Regions from separate parts of the Brevibacillus sp. AG genome, predicted to be linked through region 1. Evidence: a T-box and tRNA genes for the amino acid it is inferred to sense, from the RefSeq annotation. Region 1 holds a T-box; the other holds one or more tRNA genes.
The links. A T-box is a leader RNA that pairs with one kind of tRNA and senses whether it is charged. The one in region 1 lies ahead of thrS (threonine--tRNA ligase), so its partner is inferred to be a tRNA-Thr.
Positions count from the first base shown of each region.

Region 1 (3,421 bases):
TCGCGCCTTCATCGCCCACTCCGCGTTTGCGGACGGACAATGTACCGTCAGCCACCTCTTTTTCACCGATGACCAGCATGTACGGGATTTTTTCAACTTGTGCTTCACGGATTTTGTAGCCGATTTTCTCATTGCGGCCATCCAGCTCTACGCGAATGCCAGCTTGTTGCAGCTTTTCTCTTACTTGTTCTGCGTATGGCATGTGCACTTCGCTGATGTTCATGATGCGTGCTTGAATTGGAGTCAGCCAAATCGGGAATGCACCTGCGTAGTGCTCGATCAGGATACCAATGAAGCGCTCCATGGAGCCGTACATCGCACGGTGCAAGACAACTGGACGATGCTTCTCGTTGTCTTGACCAACATAAGTCAGGTCGAATTTCTCAGGCATTTGGAAGTCCAACTGGATCGTTCCGCATTGGTGACGACGTTTCAGCGCGTCAGTAATTTGGAAATCGATCTTCGGTCCGTAGAACGCACCGTCTCCGTCTTTGATTTCATATGCCATACCGAGCTCATCCAACACTGTTTTCAGAGAGCTTTCTGCTGCTTCCCACAGCTCATCAGAGCCCATGGAATCTTCCGGACGAGTGGACAGAGCCACACTGTATTCGAAGCCAAATACCTTGTAGATGCTGTCAATCAAAGTGATCATGCCTTTGATTTCGCTCGCGATCTGATCAGGACGGACAAATACGTGCGCGTCATCCTGGCAGAAGGTGCGCACCCGCAGCATTCCGTTCAATGCCCCGGAGTACTCATGGCGGTGAACTTGCCCGAACTCGGAGTAACGGATCGGCAGGTCGCGGTAGGAATGCATCTCGTTTTTATAGATCAGCATGTGACCTGGGCAGTTCATTGGCTTCAAGGCGTAAGTCGCGTTGTCTACTTCAGAGAAGTACATGTTCTCTTTGTAGTGATCCCAGTGACCGGATTCTTTCCAGAGACGCTCGTTCATGAGGAACGGAGAGCGAACTTCTGTGTATTGTGCCAATTGTTGCAGACGGCGGGAGAATTGCTCCAGCTCGTTGCGAACAGTGAAGCCTTTTGGCAGGTAGAACGGCATGCCTGGCGCTTCCTCGGAGAACATGAACAGTCCCAGTTCTTTACCCAATTTGCGGTGATCGCGCTTTTTCGCTTCTTCGATGAAATGCAGATATTCATCCATGTCTGCTTTTTTCGGCCAAGCTGTACCGTATACGCGTTGCAGAACTTGGTTTTCTGCTTTACCGCGCCAGTATGCACCTGCCACGCTCATCAGCTTGAATGCTTTGATGAAGCCAGTGGACGGCAAGTGCGGACCACGACAGAGGTCGAAAAATTCGCCTTGCTCATACAGCGTGATAGTCGCATCCTCTGGCAGGTCGCGAATCAGCTCCAGCTTCAGGTGATCGTTCAGTTCTTGGAAAATCGTAGTTGCTTCTTCGCGGCTTACGACTTTGCGGCGAATCGGCAGGTCTTCCTTCACGATTTTTTCCATTTCCGCTTCGATTTTGCCCAAATCCTCTGGGGAAAGGGAAACCGGAATATCCATGTCGTAGTAAAAGCCATCTTCGATTACAGGACCGATTCCGAATTTCACTTCAGCGCCGTAAATGCGTTTTACCGCTTGAGCGAGCAAGTGAGCTGTACTGTGGCGGTATACTTCCAACCCGTCAGCAGAATCGAGGGTAACGATTTCAATCGCTGCGTCATCTTCCAGAGCTGTGTAGAGATCGACAACTTTGCCGTCTTTTTTACCAGCTACTGCTTTTTTCTTCAGGCTAGAGCTAATAGAGCCTGCGATGTCTTCGATGGTAATCCCAGCGTCGTACTGACGTACGGCTCCATCTGGGAAAGTAACATGAATTTGTGCCACTGCGGATTCTTCCTTCCTGTATCTTGTTTGGTTGAGAAAATAAAAAAACACTCATCCCAAAAAGGGACGAGTGTGTTCTCGCGGTACCACCCTACTTCAAGTCTGTTCACAAAAACAGACTCCTCATTCCATGTAACGGTATTTAACCGGCATACCGATAGTAAAAGCCTACGCTTCGTTCCCGGCAGCTACTCGAAGGTGGTAGATCAATAACAGTTCGCAGCGAGCTTCCAGCCTGTGGCCCGCCTCTCTAGAGCGTCCTTACTATTGTCCGTGTCCTTCTCATCGTATTTATAAGCGATGTAAAGTTGTTGTTGCTATTATAGTTTAGAGGGATTATTCCCGTCAAGTACACGTCGCTCGGATAGGCAAAGCGAACAAGAGTGGCAAGTAACGAGCCGACTGTCAAAAATACTGCGGATCGTCTGTGCAAGCCCAGGCTTTTCCGAAGCCATATGGAGCACGACACTCTCAGGAGCCAGTGTAACCAAAGCACTGACCAAATAATCCTCGTCCCTGCATTTTTGTTCATCCATGTTCAGAACGGTATCCAACTGTTCAAGCCAAAGACGATCCCCTTTTTTGTCATAAAGATGGAAAGGTTTGTCCACACTAGGAACGACATGAACGACTTCCTGCTTCGTTTCCTGTACAGCGATGAAATAGCGCAACAACTCGACAAACTCTTGGTATTGCTTGTCTTCCAGATATTCATCAATGCCAGTTTCCACGAGCTCGAATAGCTCGTTCCAATGCTCCTGCAGTCGAAACCGGACGAAGCCCAAGACGTTGATCGTTCTCTCCCACTCCAGATAGGTGAAAACTTTGCGATATACGTTTGCCTTGCGTGTCGTAGCTGTTAACAGTTCCCTACCATCAAGCTCGACTTCTTGGCACATGCGTTGAATATAAGGAAAAATCTCTGCCCACTCGGTCTCCATCTGTTCGGCAGCGAGTAAGTCAGCGGCCATTTCTTCCATAATTTTCGGTTCCTTCACCTGAATGACCCATTCGGCTAATGTAAGAGCAACGAAGGCTCTCGCCCACTCGATGGTCTGCGCGTCATACTCAGTCTCACACCAGCTTTGAAAGTAGAACAAGAGGTATCCATTCTCTTCTTGCTCCCTGTATGTAATGCGCACCGGTGCAGTGTTGACCCGCTCCGTCATCTCATTTACGATAGCCCGATACGTGTCACAATGCTCAGGGACATTCTCCAGCAATACGCGAAACGTCTGCATAACCATCCCCCCAACCGCCATTGTAGTTACAGTATATGTCCCGTCAGGAGCGATATACTTTTAAACGGTTGGAAACTCAGGGAAGGTTGCAGGTAAAAAATTCCTGAATAAAAAACCAAAAAACGCTCCCCTGCCGGTTTCCCTTTGTTGGGAGGGGCAGAGAAGCGTTTGGAGGTTATTTAGTTTTGCATGACAAAATCACGTTCTGACATCTCGCCGTCTTTGAAAACGCGCAGAATGTCATACTGTGTGTTGCGCTGTGCAGGGATTTTGCCTGCGCCGCGAATGAGCTCCAAAATTTGGTTCGTGTTGACCTTGTACG
Region 1 is NZ_JAQMYO010000008.1:385,347-388,767, forward strand. Features, by position in the region: gene thrS (threonine--tRNA ligase) at 1-1,858, opposite strand, end outside; T-box leader at 1,918-2,153, opposite strand; gene ytxC (putative sporulation protein YtxC) at 2,179-3,099, opposite strand; gene mqnC (cyclic dehypoxanthinyl futalosine synthase) at 3,279-3,421, opposite strand, start outside.

Region 2 (3,421 bases), on a different contig from region 1:
GTTGCGGTTTGATTTTTTCATTATGAATCTTGGCCAATGCTTGCTTGATGTTATGTTTACGCGTATCTGTGCTGTCTTTCATCGATGAGTAATAAAAACCGAGAACCTCCTCTTCCTTGAGGTCCATCTTCTCCACATACTTTTCCTGTAACTTTTCCTGCAACTCGATAGCAGGAGATAACGGATCCACTTGTAACGCCATTGCACGCTCAGGCGCGTAGTTCATGCCCAGCGAGAACACAAGGGCCACTGTCGCCATACTGATCGGCCAATGCCGAACTTTCTTCATTTCTACTTCCTCTCCCACATTTGTTGATCGATTGACTGACGCGAAGCTCCCTATTTATATAGCCTGTCATTGTTATTACACCTTGTCTCTAACAATGTAACGTATGGGAAAAGCGGCAATCAACCTGCAAATGTTGGGCTTTTTGTCCTACATCATGTTCTATTCGTCATCCTCATCGATAACCCCGAGGGCTTTGTTCTTTTCTTTAAAGCGCTGGTTATGGGAAGAAACATACGCCATCTGATCTGCTACTGGGTCTATGTGTAATTTTGCACTGTTTACGGCCACAGCCGCATCGGTGAATGCTCCCGCGATCAGCGTAATCTTGCTGTCAAAGCTCGCAAAATCTCCCGCCGCAAAAATCCCTGGCAGATTCGTTGCCAGACGGGGACTGACAAACACGTTCCACTCATCCATGTCCAAGCCCCACTCTTTAATCCCAGTGAAATCGGCCTTCAATCCGTGATTGACGATGATGGCGTCGACATCGATTTGCTCCGTTTCGTCCGTCTCTAGATGACGTATCGTCACTTTATCGATCGTTTCTTTGTCTGAGCTTTGCAATTGCGTGACCGTATATGGGGTGCGAACGATTGCAGATGACTCTTTCATGCGCTTTACATTCCGCTCATGTCCACCAAATACATCACGGCGATGCACGACAGTTACGGACGCTGCGATTTGCACCAGTTCATTTGCCCAATCGACCGCGGAGTCGCCGCCACCTGAGATGAGGACGTGCTTCCCACGGAATGGCTCCAGTTCCTGCACCGTATAATGAAGATTTGTCACCTCGTAGCGCTCGGCCCCTTCGATCTCCAGTTTTGCCATTTTCAAAATACCTCGGCCCAGAGCCAGTATGATCGTGCGCGTCCAATGCCGTCTCCCCGATTTTGCAACGAGTATGTACGTGCCATCTTCTTGTGGCTCTAGTCCAATAATCGCCTCGCCTAGCACGATGGTGGGATCAAATGTCTTCGCTTGCTCCACCAGATTGGCAACCAGCTTTTCACATAGCTGTGGTGGTACACCGCCTACATCCCAGATCATTTTTTCTGGATAGATCAACATTCGTCCACCGAGCTCTTCTTTCGCTTCAATGAGTTTCGTCTTAAGATCTCGCATCCCGCTATAAAAGGCAGCGTACATCCCCGCAGGGCCACCGCCAATAATGGTTACATCAAACAGCTCCAACTGTTCTCCCACAACTACCCCTCCACTGTCTTTCTTGTTTGTTTATGAATCATCAAACGTGATGATGAAAATGAGATTCATTATCACAATGTGATTGTAATGGAAAATGGAGGAGGATTCAACATTCCAGAAAAAATAAAAAGGCTCGTAATTAGCTTCATCAGCCAATTTACGAACCTGTTGTTTACCATATGGTGCGGTCGAGAGGACTTGAACCTCCACGGTGTTGCCACCACTAGAACCTGAATCTAGCGCGTCTGCCAATTCCGCCACGACCGCATAAAAATGGTGCCGGCAATAGGACTTGAACCCACAACCCCCTGATTACAAGTCAGGTGCTCTACCAATTGAGCTATACCGGCACATTACGAGAAACTATGTAATTCGCACATTCTAAAAATAGAATGGCGGAGCTGACGGGACTCGAACCCGCGACCTCCGGTGTGACAGACCGGCGTGAACTCCAACTTCACCACAGCTCCATGTGATTTTTGTCTCCATCTTGCGGCGACTTCTGTAATATAGCACGATTCTATCTCCAGATGCAATAGTTTTTAAAAAAATAATGAAAGATTAATTTTTTCATAGATTTACCAACGAAAATCCGATAGAATTTTAGCTAGATATGCAGATTTTAGTAGATTGGTGGAGACGATGACATGAAAAAGACTTCGAGGCTACTCACCTTCCTCGCCCTCTTCACTCTGCTGCCTACTGCTGCCCATGCTTCCTCATCGGCATATGTGGTATCAGCAGGTGATACGCTGAGCAAGATCGCTCGTGAACATCAAGTAACGGTGGATCAACTCATTCAATGGAACCAACTGAATGACGATAGATTGTCAATTGGACAAACTCTATCTATTCATGGTGAAAACACTTCTGGCTCCATTGCGACGGACACTCCTTCCGATGTAGCTGTCAATCAGAATGATAACGCTACCACTGAGTCTAAAGAACTAACTGCTGGTGAAAAAGCCCGTGTCACTGGTGACGTGCTGAATGTGCGTAAAAAGCCTTCGACTGACGCAAAAGTGTTAGGCAAGCTAAGTTTCGGTTCCATTGTAGAAGTCGTAGAAACGGGTAATGAATGGACGAAAATCGAATTCGAAGATCGTGAAGCATACGTTGCTACAGAGTTCCTAAGTCCAAACCTCACTTCTACCGTTTCGCTGCCTGCCGAGGTAAATGCAGAAGATCTGGGTCGAATGAAGGAAATTTTTGAGCCATTGCTCAATACACCATACGTCTTAGGCGGAACTACTCCGAATGGCTTTGATTGTAGTGGCTTTACTTCATACGTTTTTGAACAGCTTGGGGTTACACTTCCGCGCACTTCTGAAGATCAATTCCGTGGCGGTCAAGAAGTATCACTGGATCAAGCACAGCCTGGTGACCTCTTGTTCTACGATTCGCTTGGAAAAGGACGCGTGTCCCACGTAGCGATCTATTTGGGTAATGGAGCAATCGTGCATGCGAATGGCGAAGATGTTCGCTATGGCAAAGTCGAATACATGCATAAGCTCTACCCGTTTTATGGAGTGAAGCGATACGCTAACTTCCAGTAAGCTTTCTACACATAAAAGCAAACAAACAGCCCTATCTGCCTTTGCAGCAGTTCGAGGGCTGTTTGTCTTTCTGTGCTTAATGTATTTCGGTATTATGGGCCTGCTGATGTTGTTGCTGCTGCCCTCCGATTTCGATTTTGCCCAATGCTTGTTTCATTTTGTCGAGCTGAAGTTGATAATCACGAACGACTACGGTAAGAACACTGACAGACTCCTTGAAATCCGGCTCGCTGCTTACTCTGTCGATGGCTCTATGTAAATGCAGCATCTTGTTCTCCGTTTCCCGCAATAGGTCGAGTAACTGCAATCCGTTTACCACGTAATCACCTCATCTGTTTTTTCTTACTTTCTCCTTCCGCTCTGTTCCCTA
Region 2 is NZ_JAQMYO010000001.1:800,630-804,050, forward strand. Features, by position in the region: gene POF51_RS03430 (VanW family protein) at 1-289, opposite strand, end outside; gene POF51_RS03435 (NAD(P)/FAD-dependent oxidoreductase) at 449-1,495, opposite strand; tRNA gene POF51_RS03440 (tRNA-Leu) at 1,676-1,762, opposite strand; tRNA gene POF51_RS03445 (tRNA-Thr) at 1,770-1,845, opposite strand; tRNA gene POF51_RS03450 (tRNA-Asp) at 1,889-1,965, opposite strand; gene POF51_RS03455 (C40 family peptidase) at 2,143-3,051, shown strand; gene POF51_RS03460 (hypothetical protein) at 3,128-3,370, opposite strand.
Region 2: it has a tRNA-Thr gene. The T-box ahead of thrS (threonine--tRNA ligase) is inferred to sense a tRNA for this amino acid. The anticodon was not compared.